2 linked regions of the Hahella chejuensis KCTC 2396 genome follow. The protein of the gene in region 1 interacts with the protein of each later gene in a pairwise test. Links are inferred from orthologs where the notes say so. Each region holds a gene or a part of one and is shown on either strand. Other genes may lie near its edges.

What was found.
Region 2: the proteins of HCH_RS01570 (region 1) and secA interact in binary tests that used the Escherichia coli proteins (3 or more experiments, as listed by UniProt). The link is inferred for Hahella chejuensis KCTC 2396 from one-to-one orthologs.

What each region holds. Positions count from the first base shown.
Region 1 is NC_007645.1:357,539-373,858, reverse strand. Bases 8,204-11,181 are described here. They hold HCH_RS01570 (maltoporin), read left to right. Parts: upstream 8,204-9,083; coding sequence 9,084-10,280; downstream 10,281-11,181. Other genes in these bases: HCH_RS01565 (bifunctional diguanylate cyclase/phosphodiesterase), read left to right, coding at 10,509-11,181; HCH_RS01575 (MurR/RpiR family transcriptional regulator), read left to right, coding at 8,204-8,755. Also shown: HCH_RS01610 (substrate-binding periplasmic protein), read left to right, coding at 1-423; HCH_RS01605 (GNAT family N-acetyltransferase), read left to right, coding at 677-1,828; HCH_RS01600 (hypothetical protein), read left to right, coding at 2,086-3,558; HCH_RS01595 (succinylglutamate desuccinylase/aspartoacylase domain-containing protein), read left to right, coding at 3,607-4,626; HCH_RS01590 (bifunctional 4-hydroxy-2-oxoglutarate aldolase/2-dehydro-3-deoxy-phosphogluconate aldolase), read right to left, coding at 4,758-5,411; pgl (6-phosphogluconolactonase), read right to left, coding at 5,448-6,155; zwf (glucose-6-phosphate dehydrogenase), read right to left, coding at 6,148-7,632; more of HCH_RS01575, read left to right, coding at 7,880-8,203; more of HCH_RS01565, read left to right, coding at 11,182-12,674; HCH_RS01560 (hypothetical protein), read right to left, coding at 12,680-13,108; HCH_RS01555 (DUF4382 domain-containing protein), read right to left, coding at 13,308-14,231; HCH_RS01550 (SAM-dependent methyltransferase), read right to left, coding at 14,764-15,777; HCH_RS01545 (DUF1295 domain-containing protein), read right to left, coding at 15,774-16,320.
Region 2 is NC_007645.1:5,991,231-6,000,793, forward strand. The notes cover bases 505-3,787. They hold secA (preprotein translocase subunit SecA), read right to left. Parts: upstream 3,432-3,787; coding sequence 705-3,431; downstream 505-704. Other genes in these bases: argJ (bifunctional glutamate N-acetyltransferase/amino-acid acetyltransferase ArgJ), read right to left, coding at 505-699; HCH_RS26360 (M23 family metallopeptidase), read right to left, coding at 3,749-3,787. Outside these bases: more of argJ, read right to left, coding at 1-504; more of HCH_RS26360, read right to left, coding at 3,788-4,684; HCH_RS26365 (DciA family protein), read left to right, coding at 4,824-5,267; lpxC (UDP-3-O-acyl-N-acetylglucosamine deacetylase), read right to left, coding at 5,273-6,181; cell division protein FtsZ, read right to left, coding at 6,275-7,438; cell division protein FtsA, read right to left, coding at 7,530-8,762; HCH_RS26385 (cell division protein FtsQ/DivIB), read right to left, coding at 8,792-9,563. UniProt on the Escherichia coli protein: Required for protein export, interacts with the SecYEG preprotein conducting channel.

The sequences.
Region 1 (16,320 bases):
GGATTCTTCGTGCCGGCGACGGACAAGAAAGATTACCTGACCCTGTCCAGTTTCAGCGGCCATCGGGTGGGCGTCTTCGGACCATCCAGCAGCTCCAAGACGCTGGATCGCATCAATCCAGTGGTGAACATGGACATACAATTGTCCAAAGACGATCTGGGCAACCTGAAAAAACTGATTCAGGGACAACTCGACTCTGTTTATATCAATCGCGACGTGGGCCTCGACCTGATGCGGCAAAGCGGGCTGACGGACAAAGTGCGTTTCGCCTGGACCCACACGGAACGCAACTACCATATTGGATTCAGCAAAAAAACCGGACGCAAACTGGTGAACCAGTTCAACAAGGCGCTGCGTAAAACCTATGAATCCGGCGAGGCGCGGGAAATTCTCGCTCAGCGCGGCCTGGAATCCGTCATGTAAGCCCCTTCCGCCGGACCGCGCTGACGTCGCTCCGGCTTTTCCTTTACGCCGAACTGTCCAATAATGGGCCGGATTCCTAGGGAGCCTCTGAAAAACGTCGGCGAGGCCGCCAGTGCAAGGAAAGAGTCGGCGAAAAAGCGCAGCTTATCGTGAATAAATGAGCATTTTGAGCCGACTTTTGACGCCGCAATGGCGCCGCAGGTAGTTTTTCAGAGGTTCCCTGGTTTCATCGAAACATGCATTGGGTCCGAGTATGACAGCGCTGCGCGCGGAGTTTATCGACAGCATTGAAGCCGTCCCAGCCGTTCAGTGGAACCGGTTGAGCGGCGTAGATAATCCTTTTACCCGTTACGAGTTCCTGCACGCGCTGGAAACAACCGGCTGCGTCGTCGAAGCAACCGGCTGGCGACCTCAACATTTACTGATCCGCGACGAACGGGACGTTTTGCTTGGCGCAGCCCCCTGCTACCTGAAAACCCATTCCTATGGGGAATACGTGTTCGACTGGGCCTGGGCTGACGCCTACCATCGCCATGGCCTGGAGTATTATCCGAAATTACTCACTGCGATCCCCTTCACGCCGTCTGTAGGACCGCGTGTGTTGGTCTCCGCCGGCGCTGACCGGAAGCGCATCTCGCAGGCGGTCAGTCACGCCATGGCCGAACGTGCGCATCACACCGGCGCCTCCTCCTGGCACTTGCTGTTTCCAGACGAACCAACTCGGAAAAGTCTGGGTGCAGACTCCTCCCTATTATTGCGTCACGGAACCCAGTTCCATTGGCTCAATGAAGGCTACGCTTCCTTTGATGGTTTTTTGCAGGCGCTGGCCTCACGCAAACGTAAAAACATCCGTAAAGAGCGCCAGGCAGTGCTCAGCCAGGGCATTGCATTCAAGCTGATCGAAGGAGCGGATGTAGGCGAGCCTGAACTGGAGGCGTTTTATGACTTCTACCAGCTAACTTACCTGAAACGAGGACAGCGCCCTTATCTCAGCGACGCCTTTTTCCAACGCCTGATCGCGGTTATGCCGGAACAAGTATTTCTCATTCTGGCGCAGCGGGAGCAACGCTTCGTCGCCGGCGCTTTGTTTCTGAAAAACCACTCAACGTTGTTCGGCCGCTATTGGGGCTGTACTGAAGAGTTTAATCATCTGCATTTTGAGACCTGCTATTACCAGGGCATCGATTACTGCATTGAACATAAACTGCTGCGATTCGACGCCGGCGCTCAGGGAGAGCACAAGCTGCTGCGGGGATTTCGGCCCACGCCCACCTACTCCCTGCATAGAATCGAGCATCCCGCTTTCCGTCAGGCCATCGCCAACTTTCTTGATGAAGAGAGGGCGGGCGTCAGTGAATACATGCGCGACGCCAACGCCCACCTTCCTTTCAAACAGGTGGAATAGAATGCTCTCGCCAGACGCTTTTTGGGCGCTGAAGTTTCGCCCCCGGAAAAGTTAGCCTACTTTATTAATCAGGCAGACAAATAGCTTCCTTCTGTTTGTCTGCAACGACAGGGCCTGCGCATGTCAGGCCTTGTCTCCCGCAGCTAGCCGCCGCGCAGGCGCATCCATGCGTCTGGTTATTAACATGCCAATATCATCGCCATGTTAATGATTAGAAAAAAGGCGGCTGAAAGGCGCTCGCTGGAGAACTCGCAGATATGGGGCGACATGTTGATAAGGCGCAGTTCAGCGCCCAGGAATATGCGGACTTCCAACAAAGATTGCAGGAGAACCTGGCGACTTTGCGCAAATTGCTGGATGACCCCGATTTCGGCGTCGGACCTGCCTCATTCGGCGCGGAGCTGGAGTTGTACATCATCGATAAACAGGGACGCCCCAGCGCCAAAAACCAGGAAATCCTGGCCGCCGTCAACGATCCCAACCTCACTCTGGAGCTGAACCGCTTCAACCTTGAGTATAACCTGGAGCCAACCCCTGCATCCGGGGCCTCCTTCAGCGCTCTGCAGAGACAGATCGACAGCGTACTGCGAACACTGCAGGGCCATGCGGCTTCCCATGAGGCGTCACTGTTGCCCATAGGCATTCTGCCGACATTGAAGTCAGAGGACATGGGACCGGACGCCATCACCGACAGCCCCCGTTATCAAGCGCTGGCGCGCCAACTGAGGGAGAAGCGCGGAGAGGACTTTCATATCAGCATCAAGGGTCGCGATACACTGGATCTGTATTGGCAGGACGTCTCCCTGGAAGGCGCCAATACGTCATTCCAGTTTCATTATCGCGTGAACCCGGCGGATTTCGCTGATGCGTTTAACGCCGCGCAACTGGTCACGCCGCTGGCGGTCGCCCTGGCGGCCAACTCCCCGTTGTTTCTGGGACGTCGATTGTGGCATGAAACCCGCGTCGCCCTGTTCAAACAGGCCACGGACTATCGCATAGAAACACCCTTGCGGCTAAGGCTTCCCGCGCGGGTGTTGTTCGGCAACGGCTGGGTGCGCAAAGACGCCCATGAGGTATTCTGCGAAGGCGTTTCTCTGTTCGAGCCTTTGCTGCCTATTTGCGGCGATGGGGCCGCGCTCCGTCCCGGGCAGGCGCCGCCATTGGATGAGCTGCGCTTGCATCAAGGCAGTATCTGGGCCTGGAATCGCCCTATTTATGATCCGGCGGACGGCGGCCATATCCGTATTGAAATCCGCGCGCTACCGGCGGGTCCCAGCACCACGGACATGCTCGCCAACGCGGCTTTGACGGTGGGCTTGATCGAAGGACTGCGTCCAGCCATGCATGACATGCTTCCCGCCATACCTTTTCGCTACTGCGAATACAATTTTTACCGCGCAGCCAAATACGGGCTTCGCGCCAAGCTGTTCTGGCCGGGTCAGGGCGGCGCAGGCTTGCAGGAGCGGCCGGTGTTGGACATTCTGGAAGATATGCTGCCTGTGGCGGAGCAAGGGCTTCATGCTCTCGCCATTGCGCCGACGGACGTTCGTCATTATCTGGACGTATGCGCTGAAAATCTGGCGCAACCGGTCAACGGCGCTCTCTGGCAGTTGCGAATGCTGGAGAGATTGCGCCCTCACCGCAGCGACGAAGAAGCGTTGAGAGAGCTGGTCATTCGCTATCAGGAGAATTACCTCAGTGGAGAACCCGTGCATCAGTGGACGTATTGAGCATGTGGCGTCCGCCGCGACAGACCATTACCCAAGGGGCTGAACACTATGCCGCTCAAGGTTATTGACGGTATTCGCAACTTAACTTTCGAGGAGGATCTCTCCGCCTTTCTACAACAACTGGGCGGACCGACCCTGATCCGGCTACAAGGCCGCGACAGTTCACGCCGCCGCGCTTTCTGCACCCTGCTGCACGGCAATGAACCCTCCGGCGCGCGCGCCTTATATGCTTATCTGCGCTCCGGCGAAACGCCAGCGGTAGACCTCGACCTCATTATCGCTTCCATTCCCGCGGCACTGGCTCCTCCTGCGTTCAGTCAGCGCATGCTGCCCGGCCAGCGTGATCTCAACCGCTGCTTTCGCCCGCCGTTCGACGACAGCCAGGGCAAGCTGGCGGAAGCGATTCTGCGTTTTCTGCACGACAGCAAACCTGAGTGCCTCATTGATCTGCACAATACCTCAGGCAGCGGTCCCGCCTTTGGCGTCGCCATCCGCTGTGACGCCGACCATCGCGCATTGACTTCACTCTGGACCAACGACCTGATCGTCACGGATTTACGGCTGGGGGCCCTGATGGAAATCAGTGAGCTGGATGTGCCGACGGTGACGATAGAATGCGGCGGGGCGCAGGATGAAACCTCTCTGTTGATCGCCCGGGAAGGCATGCAGCGTTATTTCAGCAGCGAACAGGTGTTGGCCGCCGCCGGACACGATTATGGCGTCAATCGCTTCCGCAACCCTATCCGCATGGAGTTGAAACCCGGGCGCAGAGTCCACTATGGCGACGACGCCGATCCCGACGCGGCGCTGACGCTGCCGTTGGACGCCGCCCGTTTCAACTACGGCTCCGTGCCTGCCGGGGAGAGGCTGGCCATTCTGGGTAAAGCGGGGCTGGACGCCTTGACCGCCAAAGATCATCTGGGAAAAGAGCGTCTGCATGATCACTTCGCCGCCATCAATGGCAGGCTATCCCCCAAACATCCATTGAAGTTGTTCATGGTGACCACCAATCCCATCATCGCCACCACCGATTGTCTGTTTTACTTCATCGACTGCGCCAACACATGACGCAGCCTGGAAGGGCGCTCTCAATACGTCAGCTCAGAAATAAAAAAACCCGCCAGGCGACGGGTGAAAATATATTGCTAATGCAATGAGGGAGGGTCGTTGCTATCGATAAAGAGAATCCTTGTCCGCCGTCAGATAGCGGCCAGACTCTCTTCAGCAATAGTCCGGATCTGCCGCCAATCGCCTGCGGTGATGGCGTCCTTGGGGGTTAACCAGGAGCCGCCCACCGCCAGTACGTTCGGCAGGGCAAGATATTCTTTCGCTTTTTCCCGGGTGATGCCGCCGGTCGGGCAGAACTTCACATTCGGGAAAGGACCGGAGAAAGCCTTCAGCGCGGATACGCCGCCAGCCACTTCCGCCGGGAAAAACTTAAATGCGCGGTATCCAAGGCGATAACCTTCCATGACTTCAGACAGTGAAGACACGCCCGGCAACATCGGAATTTTCGCCGTCAGGCCATATTCCAACAGTTCTTTGGTGGAGCCCGGCGTAATCACGAACTGAGCGCCGGCGTCTTCCGCCGCCTTGAATTGCTCAACCGTCGCGACAGTGCCTACGCCAACCCAAACTTCGGGAAGCGCGGCTCGCAAATCCGTGATCGCCTGCAGGGCGTGCGGCGTGCGCAGAGTGATTTCCAGAATACGGACGCCGCCTTCCACCAGGGCTTTCCCGAGCGGTAACGCGTCTTCCGGACGATCGATAGTGATGACCGGCACCAACGGGCAACTGCTTACGATAGCGTCCAGTTGTTTTTGCAACGCTTCAGGATAGGTCTGGGATGTCATAGGTTTCTATTCTCTCTATTACTCTCAAGTTCCTTCTCAAGGACTCCAAAATACATTGAGGCCTGGGCGGATGAATCCGCGCACGGGCATCTCCGCCACCGCGTCCAGCTTGGCCAGCACCTTGTTAAGAGTGGTCAGCTTGTCTTCGCCAGTGATATGCAGCGCCTGATGCCTGGCCGCCGCCAATGCGTTATAGGAAAGCGTCATGCGCGGATGCAGCGCCGTGACCGGATGCATCGGGGCGCATTTGTCCGTCGTGTCGAGGCCGTGCGCCAGCTCTTTCGCCCCCGGGAACAGAGAGGCGGTATGTCCATCCGCGCCCATTCCCAAAATCAATACGTCGATAGGCCAGGACAGCTCAGCCAGTCTGGCCTCCAACTGCTCGCAGCCTTCCTCAGGCGTGGCGGCTGAATTTTTCAGCGGCAGGAAGTTCGCCTCCGCCGCCGGCCCCTGTATAAGAAACTCTTTTACCAGCGCGGCGTTGCTGTCGTCGTGGGTTTCATCGACCCAACGTTCATCCGCCAGCGTTATATCCACCTTGCTCCAGGACAGCTCCTGCTGCGCCAGCGATTTGAAAAAAGCCACTGGCGTGCGGCCGCCGGAAATCACCAACAAGGCGCGCTCTTTCTCCTGCAGCGCGGCGCGCAGCCACTCTGCGGTCTGCAACGCCAGCTTGTGAGCCAACGCCGCTCGTTCTTCTTCAACTTGCAGGGTGACGCCCTGCGGCCAGGATAGTTCAAGCATCTTCGTACCAGCTCCTTCCGTCCCGGGTGATCATGGCGATGGAAGCCACGGGGCCCCAGCTTCCTGCAGGATATTTCTTCGGCGGCAGACCCAGTTCGGCCCAGCCTTCGATGACCTGATCAATCCAGCGCCACGCGTACTCCACCTCATCGCGGCGTACGAACAGGTACTGGTTGCCTTTGATGACTTCCCACAGCAAACGCTCGTAGGCGTCGGGCACGCGGCCTGTGTTAAACGCTTCAGAAAAACTTAACTGCAGCGGCCCCTGACGCAGACGCATGCCTTTATCCAGGCCCTGGTCTTTGGTCAGCACCTGCAGGGAAATGCCTTCATCCGGTTGCAGACGGATTATCAGTTTGTTGTTGGCCAGATGTTTCTGGTCCGGATCAAATATGTAGTGCGGCGCCGGCTTGAAGTGAATAATGATTTCCGACAGCTTCTGCGGCATACGCTTACCGGTGCGCATATAGAAGGGCACGCCCGCCCAGCGCCAGTTGCAGATTTCCGCCTTGATGGCGACAAAGCTTTCCGTGGAGCTGCCCTCGTTGGCGCCCTCTTCGTCCAGATAGCCTGGAACCGGTTTGCCATCGATGTTGCCGGCGGTGTATTGCCCGCGCACCATGTGGGTTTCCATCAGATCCGGCGTAATCGGCTTCAGCGCCTTCAGCACTTTCACCTTTTCATCGCGAATACTGCCGGCGGACAAATCAGAAGGCGGGTCCATGGCGATGAGACACAAAAGTTGCAGCAAATGGTTCTGCACCATATCGCGCAGCTGACCAGCCTTGTCAAAGTAGCCCCAGCGGCCTTCGATGCCGACTTTCTCCGCCACGGTGATTTCCACGTGGGAGATATAACGTTGATTCCATTGCGTCGCGAACAGGTTGTTGGCGAAACGCAGCGCAATCAGGTTCTGTACGGTTTCTTTACCCAGATAATGATCGATGCGGTATAGCTGGGATTCATCAAAGAATTCAGCCAGACGATCGTTGATCTCGAAAGAAGACTCCAGATTATGACCGATAGGCTTCTCCACCACTACGCGGGTGGATGGCTGAATGCAGTCGGCGCCTTTCAGGTTTTCCCCGATCATGCCGTAGATCGCAGGAGGCGTCGCCATGTAGACGATCAGTGGGTCTTCAGAATCCCCGCGCCATTCATTGATGCGGCGATAGCCCTCGGCGTCGCCGAAATCGAGCTGCTGGAAGCGTACCTTGCCGAAGAAGCGCTTCAGCGCGGCGTCGTCCAGATCGTTCTTGGGCAGTAACGCCTTGAAACGCTCCAACGTCTGCGCCTTGAAGGCCTCTTCGTCAACTTCCTGTCTGGCCAGCGCGAGAATGCGAGTCTGCGGATGTAGCAGTTTGGCCCGCTCCAGTTGAAATAGCGCCGGAAACAACTTGCGTTGCGCCAGATCGCCCAGCGCGCCGAAGAGCGCCAAGTCACATTGTGTAGATGCTGCTCGATTCATAGTTTTCATATTTGGTAGTAATTATTCGTAATTTTGAGACAAAAAAATGGTATTTTCAACCTGAAACGGCAAATATTGTGATAATTTTACTACATTTTCCGTATTCAACTGATTTCCCTTCCACTTATTGACTAGTGGCCAACCGACCGTTCGGCTGGCGACCCAGTGTGCGCAGAGTTATATTAGGGGCGATAACAAAATGTGTAGTAATTTCACTACAACAATAAATAAATCGCTCCCGGAATCCATACAGATAATGAATGAAACCATAACCCACCAGAATCTGCTGGAGGTGATCCGGCAGAGGCTCAACGATTTGAATAAATCCGAGCGCAAAGTCGCCGAAGTCATCCTGCGCGACCCCAAAGCCGCTACTCGCTACAGTATAGCCGCACTGGCGCGCGCCTCCGACGTCAGTGAACCGACCGTCAACCGCTTTTGTCGTAACTTCGCGGCCAGCGGATTTCCCGATTTCAAGATCCAATTGGCGCAAAGTCTGGCCAGCGGCACGCCTTACGTAAGCCAGAGCGTCGAGTCGAGCGATACCGTTGAGGAATACAGCGATAAAATAATCCTCAGCACCATCGCCGATCTCGACAAAGCCAGACAGTCACTGAACACCACCGCCATTTCCAAAGCGGTGGACTACCTGATCCAGGCCAAGCAAATTTCGTTTTTCGGCATGGGCGCTTCCGCCGCCGTGGCCATCGACGCCCAGCACAAGTTCTTCCGCTTCAATATCCCGGTTACCGCCTACGACGATTTTCTCATGCAGCGTATGGTCGCCGCCGCCGCGCATACGGGCGACGCTATCGTCGCCATTTCCTATACCGGGCGTACGCGGGAAATGGTGGAAGTCGCCAAAATCGCCCGCGAGCAGGGCGCCGTTGTAATAGGCATCACGGCTCCGGATTCCCCTCTGGCCCGGGAATGCACCGTGGCGTTGGACGTTATTGCGCCGGAAGATACGGACGTATATATGCCGATGACTTCCAGAATCGTCCATCTGGCGGTGATCGATATTCTGGCCACCGGCGTCACGCTTAAGCGTGGAGCGGACTTCCATTCGCATCTGAAGCGCATCAAGGACAGCCTGCGCGATACCCGTTATCCTCACGATGACGGCGTCTAAGCCTCCGCCCTGATTCTTCCTCTATTTCTGCAGTAATAACCCGGAGAGCGAAAGCTTCTCTCCGGGCGCTCTCACTTTGCGCCCGCAAGCGCCTGAATAGCGCTCGCTATCAGCCTGACGCTCACCATTACTACCTTTCTCCTCCCCCCTCCCCCTGACTCCTCCCCCCCCAAAACTTTCCTAACGGAGGATGTGCCATATCAGGCGTTCACTGAGTATGAGACCCAGCAAATAACAATTTGTCCCATCGACAAAGCGCCTCCGTTTTCCGGGCGTACGCAAAGGCCCGGCCTGGCGAGTCCTTTAACAACAAGAGCAGGAAAAAACGATGACAGACAAGAACAACAAGCGCCTCTTCAAAGTAGCCCCTCTGGCGACCGCCATCGCGGCTTCTTTGTTCACCGTGAATGCGAGCGCCGTTGAGTGGCACGGCTATGCGCGCTCCGGTATCGGCATGAGCGACAACGGCGACCAGCAGTGCATTAACAAGCAGGCGGTTGGCCGTTTGGGCAACGAATGCGAAACTTATGCGGAGCTGGACCTTCAGCAAGAGCTTTTCAACCGCGACGGCAAAACATTCAAAGTTGAAACCATGCTCAGTTACAAATCCAACCAGGACGGAGACTACGAGGCCCTGAACAGCGAAGACGATGAAATTGCGCTTCGCCAGATGAACGTTCAGGCCAAAGGGGTGCTGGGTTTCGCCCCTGAAGCGACGCTGTGGGCGGGTAAACGCTACTATCAGCGCCACGATATCCACCATCTGGATCTTTTCTACTGGGACGTGTCAGGTCCTGGGGCCGGTATTGAAGGCATCGATGCAGGCGCAGGCAAATTCTCCGCAGCCTGGACCAGAGGCTACGGCAACATAAACATCCTCGACTTCCGTTATTCCGGCATTCAAGTCGGCGCCAGCTCGCTGGAAGTCGGCCTGGACCTGGCCAAACCAAGACTGACTGACGCCCAGAAAGACGCCGGCGCAGCAGACGATCTGAGCACGCTGTTCACCGCGGAACTGTCCACGCCAATCATGGATGGTTTCAACAAAATCGTGTTCCAGTACGGAACGGAAGGCTACGCTTCCCCCATGCGCAACTTCGGCGGCGGGCAATGGAATGGGACATTGGATAAAGGCGGCAAAGGTTTCCGTCTGATCGACTGGGGCGTGGTGAAACCCAGCGCCAATATCGAGCTCAGCTATGCCGCCATGTACGGCGTCTTTGAAGACGACGACATGAACGACGACTCTTCTTTCTACAGCATTTCCGCCCGTCCAGCGTATAAGTGGTCCGACTACATGCGCACTTATCTGGAAGTAGGCTACTTCGCAGCGGATGACGATGGCGTCGACTCCCAATTGGACAAGATCACCATCGCACAAGCCTGGTCCGCTGGCCCCAGTTTCTGGGCGCGTCCGGAAATCCGGGTTTTCGCCAGCTACATTAACGACGGCGAAGGTACGCCGTTTGAAGGCGGCGAAGACAGCGTGCTGAACTTCGGCGTGCAAATGGAAGCCTGGTGGTAAGCCGCTACCCATTCCCCAATCTCAACCCAAGTGTTCGGGCCGGTTAACCGGCCCTTTTTTTTGCCTGTCGGGTTTCACTCCCGCCAAACGCCGTCTGGTCTTTGTCGATCACGGCTGCGCCTGCTATTTTTTATTGATAAGTATCACAAAACTACAGGGTGCCTTTTGTCCGCCAGAGCCTCTTATCACTTGTTACTATCGCTCCTCGTATTTTGCCTGGGCTTTACAATGACGTTGTCCTTATGGTCGCGTATTGATATTGAAACCAGCGAGAGGCGGCAGCACGCTCTGGATTACCAGGCCGAATTTCTCAGCAAGCGCATTACCCGCCAGTTTCTGGAACAAGTGAACGCGCTCAAGCGTCTGGCCGCTTACTGGGACCACAATGGCGGCTTCAACAAGGAAACCTGGCGCAAAAACGCAGAGGAATTGCATAAAGACTTTCCTAACTTTAAAGCCATTGAATGGACGGACAAGAATTACGTTATCCAGTGGATCGAGCCGATGGCCGGTAATGAACAGGCGCTGGGATTCAACGTGGCCTTCAACGAGAGCCGGCGCCGGGCGCTGGACTCCGCCCGCGCGCAGGGCGACATCAACTCCACGCCAGTGATCACCTTACAACAAGGAGGCCAAGGCGTGGTCGTATACGTTCCTATCAGTAAAGGTGAGAATTTTCAGGGATTTATAGTCGGCGTTTTTCTGGTGGAGCAACTACTGGGCAGCCTTATCTCGCCGCGGGAAGAAGAACATTTTCATGTGCGCGTATATGAGGGAGATAAGCTGATATTCAGCAACAGCGCCACCGACGTCAGCCCCGACATCACCGCGGCGGCCGACTGGAAACCTCTGCAGTTCTCCTGGCGTCTGAGCGTCCAGCCTAAATCTGGCTGGCTGCACAATTACTCTTCCCCTCTTCCCGCCTTCGTCATGAGCGCAGGAACCATACTGTCAGCGCTGCTGGCCTGGGTCTGCTATCTCGCCATGTCTCTCGGGCGTCAACGCCGCTCACTGCTGAGCGCCAACGAAGCGCTGCAAAGCGAGGTCGCCAGTAGACAGGAAGTTGAGCAGACGCTGTCTCATGTCATCACTCATGACGCATTGACGGGGTTGCCCAATCGATCATTTTTCCAGGAGGATCTGGCTCAGGCGATTCTCCGCGCCCAGCGCGCAAACAAATATCTCGCTGTCATGCTGGTGGATCTGGATCAGTTCAAGAAAATCAATGACACCCTCACTCACAGCGCCGGAGACCAATTAGTAGTGGCGTTGACCAAGCGCTTCAATACACTGCTGGAAAACGAAATCAGCATCGCCCGGGCCGGTGGCGACGAGTTCATGATGCTGCTGGAAAACCCCGAGTCCGTGGATGAGGTGATTGCCATCGCCAATCGCATCATGGCCTGTATGAAACAGCCCTTTACGCTTAACGATGAAGAGGTCTTCATCACCTGCAGCATCGGCATCGCCGTTTATCCAGAAGGAGGCGTCAGCGCCGAGGACTTGATCCGCAACGCCGACGCCGCGCTCTACCGAGCGAAAGCGGCGGGGCGTAACGGCTATCATTTCTACACCACAGGCATGCATGCGGAAGCGCTCAAACGTCTGGAGCTGGACCGCTGGCTACGCGAAGCGATAGAGCGCAACGAACTCAGCCTCGCGTTTCAACCTAAAGTGAACCTGAAGACGCGTGACTACACCGGGGCCGAAGTGCTGCTGCGCTGGTATCGTCCGGAACAGGGCTTTATCTCCCCGGCGGAATTTATTCCCCTGGCGGAAGAAACTGGCTTAATCAAAGAATTGGGCATGTGGGTAGTGCGCCGGGCCTGTCAGCAATTATCGGAATGGCGAGGCACCCCGCTGAGCCATATCCGGCTCGCGATCAATTTATCCGCCATCCAGTTGGAAGATAAAGAGCTGGTCCATAAGATTGACAACCTTCTACGAGAGTTCGACGTCCCGCCGAGGCAATTGGAGTTTGAACTGACAGAGGAAGTTTTCATCCAGAACATCGAATCCAACATGGCTCACCTCAACGAGCTGATCAAAATGGGCTTCCGTCTATCCATCGACGACTTTGGCGTCGGCTACTCCTCCCTCGCCTATCTCAAGCATTTCCCTATCTCTTGCATCAAAATCGACCGCAGCTTTGTGTCGCAATTGGAAACGAACGCGGATGATCGGGTCATCATTAATGCAGTCATCGCCATGGCTCACAACCTTAATCTGAGTGTAGTGGCGGAAGGCGTGGAAACAGAAGCGCAAGCCGCCTATCTGCAAAAACAGGGCTGCGATGAAGCCCAGGGATACCTGTTCGCCAAACCTTTGCCCCCGGATCAGTTGTACAAACTGGCCACGTCGCTGAGAAACGGGACCAGCCTGCAGCAGGGATAGCGGCTTTATTTATTAGCCGGCTCAACGTAAACCACCGGCTGTTCGCCGCTGTTATCCAGATAAAAGCTGTACACCCCGGTTTCGGGCGGATTGAATTTGAAGTTTTCAAAAACGGATGAGCAATTGGCTTTGGACTTCTTGCCGAACTCCAGCATTTGGTCTTCCTGGGACAGGAAGCCGCAGTTGGTTCCCGCACTCCAGGCTGCGTCGCCGAATTTCAGTTCATAGGGCTGACCGTCCGCCTTCAGTTCCACGCTGGCGACATAAAGATCAGGTCCGGCTTTTTTGACCTTGTATTCATCCAACGCATCCCACCAGGCAAACTGCCCACGCAAGTATAAAGACTGGCTTAGATCGCGCTTACCGCCTGTGGAAGCACAGCCGCTCAGCAATATCGTAGCGGCCAAAGCGGAAATAAGGATTGGCTTTTGCATTCTTGTTCTCCTGCAAAGTTGTTATTGGAAGTGTCGCAGTCAGAACCAAAATGCTCGTTGAAACCGATTCAAGGCGCATCATCTATAACGCCACAGGAAGGGGCGTAGCATCAGGAAGGAGAGGGAGTAGATTGAAGTTACGGCGCAAGGGCCGAAGAACAAAGAAGAAGAAAAGAGTCTAGATATACGCAGACGCCGCTCAAAGCGGCGTTGCGGAAGCGTCCAGAATTGCGGTCTTATCGCCGTCATCATTAACGACAACCACTGTGACCGTTTGTTCAGCGAAGGAAAAACCCTGGTCATTCAGCTCTGGATTGTCTTTGGGATTACAGCTATACGCCAAGCGGTAAGCCCCGTTGTCCGGATTCCAGATAACCGCCCTGTACATGCCATTTTCCGGGTTCGCTGTACTGGACAGCACGGCAGTCGCCACCGGGTCTTTATCGTCACCGTCGATATCATCCAAAACTGCGTGCGCGCCAGCGAACATATATATCGCGCCAGCATACTGGCCGGAATTGTCACAGTTAGCCGCCAGCAATTCAGGCGCAACATTGACGGTTAAGGAGCGCACGCTGCTCAGATCCACCGTTTTCAATACCGGCTTCAACTTGAATTGGCGGTTGTTCTCAATGATGGAGCGTCTCAAATCCAGGTCGATAAGAAAACCTTTTGGCTGTCCGGCGCGGACCATGAACTCCCGATCAATTTTTAGCCCATCCAGATTTTCTTCGGAAATGGCCAGCTCATAGCGAGAACCATCCGCTAACTCAATGTAGGAGTCGAAAACACCATCCAGACGAGCATTCACCATCAGTCTCAGCCATGAATATGCGCCAATGCCAAGCTCGCCCTGCAACAGGGAAATGCGATTTCCAGCCAGGGATTCTGACAACAAATCTATACTGCGCGGCTCTGCATACTCGTAAACGGAACGACCGTTTGATTGAGACTGGATCTCTACTCCGGTGAATTCAATGACCACCTTGGTCGCTCCATCCACCGGCGCATCGGTGATTTCGAGAGAGAACGGAGCCTTGTCCGCAGCGCTTTCATCCTGCCCACAACCGAACAGGCCTAGCGCGCCGACAAGAAACAAAAATTTAAGCACGAGTTTCAACATCGTCATTCTCCCCGCTCAAACTCCGGAGAAACGAAACCGGCCCGATTTCTGGGTTCTTCCATAGAATCTATCTAACCTTTTCTGCAAAACATTCGCGTTTGCGGCGGAAAAAGCGCCGGCGACCCTGGCGACCAATACTGAAACCTATCCTGCTTACACGCGAACCATCCAACAAGCGGCGTATTTAACCCCATGATTGATGAAATTACGACCATCCATATGGACTATTTGGACGATCGTACCGCCTACATACTCTGGATTAGCATTAATAATGGTCATGATTATCAGCAGGTTATAAAATAACGCCATTATTAATTCACCGCAAAGTCATGAACTTTGACGCATCATGGAAGGGCGTAATGCCATTTGCAGATACATATTCATTTCTATATATATCGTTATTACATTTGGAGTGCAGGACGCACTTATTCCATTAAGACAAGAAAAATTAATAATGAAGAAAGGGCTGTTTTTCACAGAGGGCGATAGCGACCGTCGCCAGTGTCACTATCGCTTAGAAAGTCAAACGCGACTATTGCTTCATAAATAGATAGTGCCCTACCTGCCATTCTGCGCCAGAGCGGTAGTTAAACAGCTCCGCACAGGCCATGAAAAACATACGCCAGCGTTGTGTCCAAAGCTCGGCGCTGTCCTCTCCGTAGGCCTCAGCAAAGATTCGTCTTACTGCAGCCTCATTGGCGTCCAGGTTGCTTAGCCAGGCTTCCGCCGTCGCGCCATAGTGGCGACCGTCCAGCATCCATTGCTGCATCAGGCGCAGATTCTGCTGGAAATGGCCAAATGTGCCCGCCGCCGGCATCAGCCCTCCCGTAAAGAAATATCTGCCCATCCAGTTACTGGCGCCTTCCGTTTCAAAGGGATAGAGCAGTTTGCGATGACAGAATATGTGAGCGAAAAACAAACCCGCTGGCGTCAGCCACTGTCCGATACGCTCAAATAAGGCCTGATAGTTACGCACATGCTCCAGCATTTCGACCGAAACAATGCGATCGAATGTTGTAGTGGGGCAAAACACATTCACATCGCATGTCAGAATTTTAAGATTGCTCAGACCGCGCAGCGCCGCCTGCTCCTCAATGTAACTACGCTGCGATGAGGAATTGGACACGCCAGTAATCTCCGCCTTGGGGAAGGTCTCCGCCAGCCATAGACTCAGAGATCCCCAACCGCACCCCAGATCAAGTATCCGTTGTCCATCGGCCAGCTGAGCCCGCTCTGCGTATATAGCCAGCATTGCTTCCTCCGCTGCGGCAAGATCGCTTACCTCTTTCCCCCACCAGCAGGCGCTGTACTTCAAGCGCGGCCCTAAGACCAGGCGATAAAACTCAGCGGGAACCTCATAATGCTGCTCGTTCGCCGCCCGTGTCTCAATGGCGATGGGACCGTCGAGGTAGCGGGCGATTCTCTCAAGCTCGCCGCCGCCACGCTTGCGCTCCTGCGTCAGACGCTCGCGACACAGGCGACGAATGCCAAAGCGAATCAGGGCGTCAGGCAACCAGCCTTTTTCCGCCAGTTCAATCATGCTCATGACTTGGGCCTCCAGGGAATAAACATAGGGGTGCGGCGTTGATAATCCCGGTAATCCTCTCCTCGTGAACGCAACGCCTGTCGTTCGGTGAACGGAATGCCGGTAATGAAATACAGGAAGACAAACATCAGCGCTGGCGCGAGCCATAACCAGAGATTCCAGGCGGAAGCGGCGCCCAATAGCGGATAGGCGAACCAGTGCAGCCATTCAAAAAAGTAATTGGGGTGCCGCGAATAGCGCCATAGACCTTGTCGGCAGGTTTTACCCTGGTTTTGCGAATCGGCTTTAAACGTCGCCAACTGCCGGTCCGCCAGCGCTTCGCCCATCCAGGCGGCGACTACCAGCGCCAGCGCAGCCGCATATAGAGGCGCAGGCGGCGTCTGCGCCTGACTAAGCACCCAGGCGGGCAAAGTGAAAATCCACACCCAGGAGGCCTGCATCATATACAGCCCGAGAAATACGCTGCGCCAGCGATCTCCCGCCCATGCACGCAGAGCAGCGTATCGACCGTCCTCCTCCGTGTGGGAAATTCGGTTCGCCAAA
Region 2 (9,563 bases), 5.6 Mb from region 1 along the record:
GCAAGCGTCATTAGTGGAAGTATCTCCATCCACGGTGATGCGGTTGAAGGACTTATTAGCCGCAGCAGTCAGCATACGCTGCAACAACTCCGGCTCGATATCCGCATCCGTCGCTACAAAGCCCAGCATTGTGGCCATATTCGGCTTGATCATCCCCGCGCCTTTACTGACGCCACTGATATGAACAGCAACGCCATCAATATCAAGACGCATTGTGGCGCCTTTGGGACGGGTATCTGTTGTCATTATGCCTTGGGCGGCTTCAGCCCAGGCGTTGTCACTGAGATTACCCAGAGCGCTGGGCAGCCCTGCTACGATTTTATCTACCGGCAGCGGCTCGCCAATGACTCCTGTGGAAAATGGCAACACTTGCTCGGACGCCACTGCGCCAAGTTGCGCTAGCGTCTCGCAGCATCGCATGGCGTTATCCAGGCCTTGCCGACCAGTGCCCGCGTTGGCGTTACCAGTGTTGATTAACAAATAACGAGGCGCGCTCTCAGCCAAGTGACGCTTCGCCAGCATCACAGGAGCGGCGCAAAAAGCATTGCTTGTGAAAACAGCGGTGGTTTGCGCCCCTTCACATAGCTCAAACACCACTAAGTCTTTACGTCCCGGCTTTTTAATTCCTGCGGACCCAACCCCAATGCGAACGCCCGCAATAGGGTGAAAGTTGGGTAAAGGCGCGTGCCCCACAGCCATCTCAATTACTCCAGGCGACCATGACACTGTTTGTACTTCTTGCCGGAACCACAAGGGCAAGGTTCATTACGACCCACTTTCTTGTGGTCGCGGACATAAGGCGCATCAGAGCCCTCAGCTTGCTCTTCCGCATCAGAATCTTCTTCAGTCGCTTCGGGGTGAGTCGCCTGGGCGCGTTGCATTTGCTGCGCGAGCGCTTCGCGACGACGACGCTCCAACTCTTCCATTTCTTCCTGTTTTTGAACTCTTACATGACAAATAACTCGGACCACATCATGCTTGATGGTATCCAGCATGTTCTGGAACAGTTCAAACGCTTCACGCTTATATTCCTGTTTGGGGTTTTTCTGCGCGTAACCACGCAAGTGAATCCCCATGCGCAGCAGGTCCATATTGGAAAGGTGCTCTTTCCACAAGGTATCCAGGACTTGTAAGAACACCTGTTTCTCAAAGTTGCGCATAACGGATGCGCCAACCACTTCTTCTTTCTCGCGGTAAGAATCGACTACCGCCTGTAGAATTTTCTCGCGCAAGGTCTCTTCATGCAGACGCTTGTCCTCGTCCAGCCATTGCTGCACAGGCAAATCAACGCCGAAATCCGACTCCAGTTGCTTTTCCAGCCCCGGAACATTCCACTGTTCGGCAATACTTTGCGGCGGGATAAACTGGCTGACTGTAGCGCTGACCACATCGCCCCGGATTGCGTCGATCATTTCCGAGATATCATCGGTCGCCATGATTTCATTACGTTGTTCGTAAACCACATGACGCTGATCGTTAGCCACGTCGTCATATTCAAGCAGCGATTTACGAATATCGAAGTTGCGGCCTTCCACTTTACGCTGAGCTTTTTCAATCGCGTTGCTCACCATGCGGTGCTCAATCGCCTCGCCCTTCTGCATTCCCAATGCCTGCATAATATTTTTCACCCGGTCAGAGGCGAAAATACGCATCAGGTTATCTTCCAAAGACAAGTAAAAACGAGTTGAACCAGGATCGCCTTGACGCCCCGAACGACCTCGTAGCTGGTTATCAATACGGCGAGACTCATGGCGCTCAGAACCAACGACATGCAGACCACCTGCAGCGATTACCTGATCATGTCGCTTCTGCCAATCAGCTTTGATTTTAGCGATTTGTTCTGGTGTTGGATCTTCCAACTCAGCGACGTCGGCCTCCCAGTTTCCGCCCAAGACTATGTCCGTCCCGCGACCCGCCATGTTAGTAGCGATGGTGACTGCGCCAGGACGACCCGCTTGCGCAATAACATGCGCTTCACGCTCGTGCTGCTTGGCGTTCAACACGTTGTGAGCAATGCCCTCTTTTTTCAGCATTGCCGACAAATACTCAGACGCCTCGATAGAGGCCGTACCAACCAGAACCGGACGGTTTTGCGTCACAGTGTCCTTGATATCATCAATAACCGCCTGGAACTTCTCATCCACGGACAGGTAAACCAAGTCATTGTAATCGATACGCTTAATCGGCTTATTAGTTGGGATGACAATGACGTCCAAGCCATAAATCTGGCGGAACTCAAAAGCTTCCGTGTCAGCAGTACCGGTCATACCGGCGAGCTTTTCGTAAAGACGGAAGTAGTTCTGGAAGGTGGTGGAAGCAAGCGTCTGACTTTCAGCCTGGATCTTGATGCGCTCTTTCGCTTCAATCGCCTGATGCAAACCTTCGCCCCAGCGACGGCCTGGCATCGTTCTTCCTGTATGTTCGTCGACAATCACCACTTGGCCGTTCTGCACAATATAGTCAACGTCTTTACTATATAAATGGTGAGCGCGTAGCGCAGAGCTAATGTGGTGCAGCAAACCCAGGTTAGTGGCGGCGTAAAGACTGTCGCCCTCTTCCAGCAAACCATTTTTGGTTAACAGCTCCTCCACGTAGGTATGGCCTGACTCCGACAACTCCACGGAGCGACTTTTCTCATCAACAGTGAAGTGACCGTCTACAGGTTGTCCTTCCTCTGGCGGCTCTCCTTTCTTGAGCTGAGGAACCAGTTCGTTGATCTTTCTATACAGCTCAGAACTGTCTTCCGCCGGCCCACTGATAATCAAAGGCGTCCGCGCCTCGTCTATCAGGATTGAGTCAACCTCGTCGACAATCGCAAAATGCTGTCCTCGTTGCGCTTTGTCCGTCAGGCTGAACGCCATGTTGTCACGGAGGTAATCAAAACCGAATTCGTTATTGGTTCCGTAAGTAATGTCTGATGCATACGCAGCGCGCTTGGTTTCGCCGTCCTGTCCACTCACTACAACGCCAACGCTTAATCCCAGATATTCGTACAAAGGCCTCATCCAGTCTGCATCACGACGCGCCAGATAATCGTTTACGGTGACGACGTGTACGCCTTTTCCAGACAGTGCATTCAAGTACACGGGAAGCGTCGCGACCAGCGTCTTACCTTCCCCGGTACGCATCTCCGCAATTTTGCCTTCATGCAGCACCATACCGCCGATCAACTGAACATCGAAATGGCGCATGCCCATCACGCGCTTGCCTGCCTCGCGCGCTACCGCAAATGCTTCTGGCAACAGTTGCTCAAGCGTTTCTCCCTTTTCAAGTCGAGAGCGAAACTCCTGCGTTTTTGCTTTGAGAGCGGCTTCGTCTAATGCGCTGATTGACTCTTCCAGTTCGTTGATGCGTTTGACAACTTTGCCCATGCGCTTAATTTCGCGGGCATTTTTGCTGCCGAAAATTTTCCTGGCGATAGATGAAAACATAACTAACGAAATTACCTGTCTCTTTGAAGCGTTTATGGAGGCTCCGCTCGTGGCGGAATCGCTTACTCGTTACTTTATGGATTTGGAGCCACCTTGCCGAAGGAGATAAAAATTCAGCGGGAGCGTAATTCCAAGCTCCGCATTCTAACCTCAATTTGTTACAGCAATAAAGGGATTAGTACACACTTGTTACCCCTAGTAACAAGCAATGCGCCCAGAGTGGGAATAGAGACGCCGTTATACGGCCAGATAAAAAGCACGGAAAAGTCAGTAATAACAAGGCCTCAACCAGAGTTCAGTTAAGACCTTTAAAAGTGTTACCGGCTTGCGCGATGAATAAATTTTGTGGGATTTGCGGAGCGCCCATCCTGAAGCACTTCGAAGTGTACGTGTGGACCTGTGGAGCGTCCCGTGCTACCCATCTTCGCCAGGACTTGGCCTTTTTGCACCACATCCCCGGTTTTAACCATAAGTTTGGCGCAGTGCGCGTAACGAGTAACAAGCCCCCCGCCATGGTTGACCTCAACCAAATTGCCGTAGCCGAAGCGCTCTTCTGAATGAGTTACAACGCCACCTGCAACCGCAACAATGTCGCTGCCTTCTTTACCTGCGAAGTCTACGCCGGAGTGCCACGCCCGCTTACCAGTGAACGGGTCTGAACGGAAACCATAATGAGAGGACAACCAACCTTTCTTGATTGGACGGCCTGCAACAAACTGCTCTCGCTGAAAGCGCTGATTAACGAACAGTTCATCCATCACACGCAGTTGCTGCTCACGAGACTCCGCTTGCTGTTCAATAGACTCGAGCACTTGCGTTAACATGGGAACAGAGAACGATTGCTCTAAAGCAGGCTCTTCAGGCCCCCCTAAAGCGGGTGACGATTCGAAGTCAAACTCCCCTTCATCCAGACCTGCTACGTCAGTAAGACGTTGCCCAAGCGCATCAAGCCGCAACAGTCTCGCCTGCAACTCTCCCATTCGCAGCGTCAGCGCATCAATATTTTGCTGCGCGAGTGACTTATACGTGCGGATTTCTTCTTTCTGTTGTTTCAGATTCTCCTGCCAAGTCTTAACCAGCTCAGGAGTAATGGAAGCGTCAGATGCGGCGGACTGCCGCCCCAGCCAAAACGCCCCCGCCAGCAACGCAGCCACTAGAGACAGCGCAAGGACCACCGTCAGCACAACCGCGCGCGCGCCCATAGAACGGGCGCGTGACTGACCATGTCCATCTCTCAGGAAGATAATATTCATGCTTTTCCAGGGTTTTGAGTTGCCTGAATTATATAAACGACGGAGGTTATCTAAAAATACTATACTTGTAAATTGTAACAGATGTTGTGATAGTTGATGTCTGCAAATGTAACGAACCTTTAATCTTTGGTTAACTGTTATGCCTGACAGAGATAGAAAGCTGGGAGATATTCTGTCGTCTTCCTCCCCTACGCTGGAGTCTCTTTTTCACCGAGCCCTGCAGCTGGATAAGCAACAGCAGATATTCTCACAATGCCTGCCTGCTCAATTACGTGACAAGGTGACTCTATCGTCAGTTAAAGATGGCGTTATTCGCGTAACCGTCCCCGATGCCGCAACCGCAAATCAGTTGCGCATGAATCAACACACATCCCTGCCGGAACTACGCAAACATAAAGATTTCGACTTCGCTTATCAGTTCAAGATTCGCGTGGAGCCAATGGAAGTTAAAGCAAAGGCAAAAAGGAAGGCGAAACCAATTTCGCAAAAGAACGCCGAGCTTCTCAGACAAGAAGCTCAGCTCTGTGACGATCCGGAGTTAAAGAAAGCCCTGGAGGCTCTTTCAACTCACACAGCGGACTAGAAATCTCAGGCCAGCACCGGTTTCAGGTAGGAAATAGGCGCTTCCCCGGCGTCTTCAAAGGTCACAACCTCCCAAGCATCCTTTTGGGAAAGGAGTTCGCGAAGAAGTTTGTTATTTAAGCCGTGACCCGACTTGTGCCCTTTAAACTCACCGATCAGGCTGTTACCCAACAGGTATAGATCTCCGATGGCGTCCAACACCTTGTGCTTGACGAACTCGTCTTCATAACGCAAGCCGTCTTCATTGAGAATCTTGAAGTCATCGACAACAATAACGTTATCCATGCTACCGCCCAAGGCTAGATTCATCGCACGCAATTTTTCAATATCGCGCATGAACCCGAATGTCCGCGCGCGACTTACTTCCTTAACGAAAGAAGTGCTGGAGAAGTCAATAACTGTCTCTTGTGAGCGGCCTTTGATCACGGGATGATCAAAGTCTATGCTAAAAGTCACTTTGAAGCCGTCGAACGGCACAAAGGTAGCCCGCTTATCTTCGTCAGTTACCGTCACTTCGCGCTTGATGCGAATGAATTTCTTGGGCGCGTCCTGCTCAGCAATGCCCGCCGATTGAATCAGAAATACAAACGGACCGGCGCTGCCATCCATAATAGGCACTTCGGCTGCGCTCAACTCAACGTAGCAGTTATCGATACCAAGTCCGGCCAGAGCTGACAGCAAATGCTCAACAGTTGCTATCTTTACTCCACTTTTTACGAGAGTCGTAGAGAGAAGGGTTTCGCCTACGTTCTCAGCACGCGCCGGGATTTCCACGATAGGATCGAGATCTGTACGGCAGAATACAACACCCGTGTCCACCGGGGCCGGCTTCAGGGTCAGGTAGACCTTTTCCCCTGAATGCAGACCCACACCAGTGGCCCGGATGATGTTTTTAAGTGTGCGCTGTTTTATCATTTCAATGATTTACCAAGATCTGGATAAAATTCGGCCAAATAATACCAGAAAGGTATTAGGTGCACCAACCTAAAAGACCGAACTCATTCTCATTTAATCCGCCTGACGACGCAAAAACGCAGGTATATCCAAATAGTCCACGTTTTGCTCATCCCCTACGGCCCGACGATCCACCGCCGCATTGCCCACAACTGATGTAGCGCGTTTGCGCATTACAGTCGGGCGCTCCAGCTGATGATAATCAGTGGTGCCGTTCATAGTCCGGGAAGAGTTGTCCACCACTTTAGTGGGTCGGTCATGTACACCGCCCAAACCCGTAGCGACTACCGTCACCCGCAACTCATCCTTCATTTCCGGATCGATTACCGTTCCAACCACCACTGTCGCAGCGTCGGAAGCGAACTCTTCAATGGTGGCGCCCACTTCAGAAAACTCGCCCAAAGACAGATCCATGCCTGCAGTAATATTGACCAGAATCCCACGCGCGCCCTGCAGATTGATATCTTCAAGCAGCGGGCTGCGTACGGCTCTTTCCGCCGCTTCACGAGCGCGGTTGTCGCCGCTGGAAACGCCGGTGCCCATCATCGCCATGCCCATTTCCGACATAACGGTGCGAACGTCCGCGAAGTCTACGTTTATCATTCCTGGACGGATAATCAAATCCGCAATTCCCTGTACAGCCCCCAAAAGCACATCGTTAGCGGCGGCGAAAGCATCCAGCAGACTGGTGTTTTTGCCCATGACGCTCAACAGCTTCTCATTGGGAATTGTGATCAAAGAATCGACGTGTTGTCCCAACTCACGCAGGCCGGCTTCCGCAACTTTCATGCGTTTGCCGCCTTCAAACGGGAACGGACGGGTCACAACCGCAACCGTCAGAATCCCCATTTCACGGGCGATTTCCGCGACTACCGGCGCGCCGCCCGTTCCAGTGCCGCCGCCCATACCGGCAGTAATGAAGACCATGTCCGCGCCTTTCAGCGTTTCCGCGATGCGCTCTCTGTCCTCCATCGCCGCCTGACGACCTACTTCTGGATTGGCTCCGGCGCCCAGCCCTTTGGTGACGCTGCCGCCGAGTTGAATGACGTGCTTGGCGTCGACATCACGCAACGCCTGAGCGTCGGTGTTCGCGCAGATAAACTCCACGCCTTCCACCGAAGAGGCGAGCATATGGCGAACTGCGTTGCCGCCGCCGCCGCCAACGCCTACAACTTTAATGACTGCATTTTGTGGTACGTTATCTACGAGCTCAAACATTCCCCTTCTCCTTCTTCGTTATAGTACCTGCGACCTGAAACTAATTTCCGCAAGTTGGTATAGACCTTTGAGTTGACTCTATTTGGGCTGATTAAAAATTCCCCATAAACCAGTTCTTCAGCCGTTGGAACAGGTTTTCCGCAGGTTCTCCCCGGTGCTGGGCGCCCCGGCCGAGTTCCTGCTGTTTAAATCCATAGAGCAGTAATCCGACTGCGGTGGAGTACATAGGATTGCTAACCACATCGCTCAGGCCGGTGACCCATTGCGGCACCGCCAGCCTTACCGGCATGTGGAAAATCTCCTCCGCCAACTCCACGACCCCCTCCATACTGGAGGTTCCTCCCGTGAGCACGACCCCTGCGGCGATGAGATCTTCATATCCGCTGCGTCGCAACTCTGATTGGATCAAGGTGAACAACTCCTCATAGCGCGGCTCCACGACTTCCGCCAACGACTGCCGGCTTAAGTCCCGCGACGGGCGATCTCCCACGCCCGGCACCTTGATCGTCTCATCCGCACCTGCCAGCTGAGTCAGCGCACAGGCGTATTTGATCTTGATTTCTTCCGCATTTTGCGTCGGCGTTCGCAACGCCATCGCAATATCATTAGTGACCTGATCGCCAGCGATAGGAATAACCGCTGTATGGCGAATAGAGCCGCCAGTGAATATTGCGATATCGGTTGTGCCGCCGCCGATATCGACGACGCACACGCCCAATTCTTTTTCATCGTCAGTCAGTACTGCGTAGCTGGAGGCAAGTTGCTCCAGGATGATTTCATCCACTTCCAGTCCGCAGCGCTTCACACACTTTTCAATGTTCTGATAAGCGTTGACCGCACACGTAACCAGATGCACTTTGGCTTCCAGGCGCACGCCAGACATCCCTACTGGCTCCTTCACACCTTCCTGATTGTCGATGACATATTCTTGCGGCACGACGTGGAGCACCCGCTGATCCGCAGGAATCGCCACTGCCTGCGCCGCATCCAAGACTCTTTCCAGATCCGCCTGCACCACTTCCCGGTCGCGCACCGCAACGATGCCGTGGGAGTTCATACTACGAATGTGGCTACCGGCGATACCGGCATAGACGGAGTGAATGCGGCAACCGGCCATCAGCTCAGCCTCCTCCACCGCACGTTGTATGGCCTGGACCGTAGTTTCGATGTTGACGACAACGCCCCTTTTGAGTCCGCGTGACGGATGGGAACCGATGCCAACGACTTCAATCGCTCCTTCCTGATTTCTCTGCCCGACAATGGCCACCACTTTGGATGTGCCAATGTCCAGCCCCACAATCATATTCCCACTCGAACTCGCCATATATTTCGACTCTGTCTTAAAGTTCACATTCAACCTTGTTCCGGAGTAACGTCTGCTTTCCATTTCACCGCCACCCCCCGGGTGTATCGTGCGTCAACACTCGCTATTTTTTCTCGCTCCTGGTGCAGTTTCTTCTCAAACAGCACAGTAAAACGGTGTAGCCGTCCCTCAACATCCTGCTTCCCCAGGTTAAGCTCCCACCCATCCGTAAAGCTGATCAGCCATGCGCCTCTGGACTCCATGATCACACCGTTCACATCCAGTCCCACTTTGGCCAGCTCCGCCTTCCATTTCTGGAAGTTATCAAACACCAGCCGCTCGCTGTGCGGCGGTCCAATCAGCGCTGGCAGGCCATTCACCACGACGCCGGTTTCTTTAACGAACAGCCGCCCGGCTTCGTTGATATAGCCCTGGTTGCGCCATCTGACAAAAGGCTCTTCTTCTTCCAGATCCACTTGCACAGCGTCCGGCCATAATCTGGAGATGGAAGCCCGTTTTACCCAGGGGTGGGCTTCCAGACTTTTACGCACACCTTCTAGGTCGGATGTAAAAAAACTGGCGTGGAGTAACGGCGACAGCAGCTCTTTCACCTCTCCGCGGCTCACGTAATTCAACTCGCCGACTACCTGAACCGTGGCGACTGGACGGTCCAACCATTTGACGCCGGCGATCAGCGCACTTAACACCAATAGCCAAAAGCAGAAGATCGACACGTGCAGCAGCACCCGATTCCACGGGATAAAGGCCAGCAGTCGCACGATCGCAGCCGGCCCGGTATTCCGGTTGTCGGCGCGCTCCTTT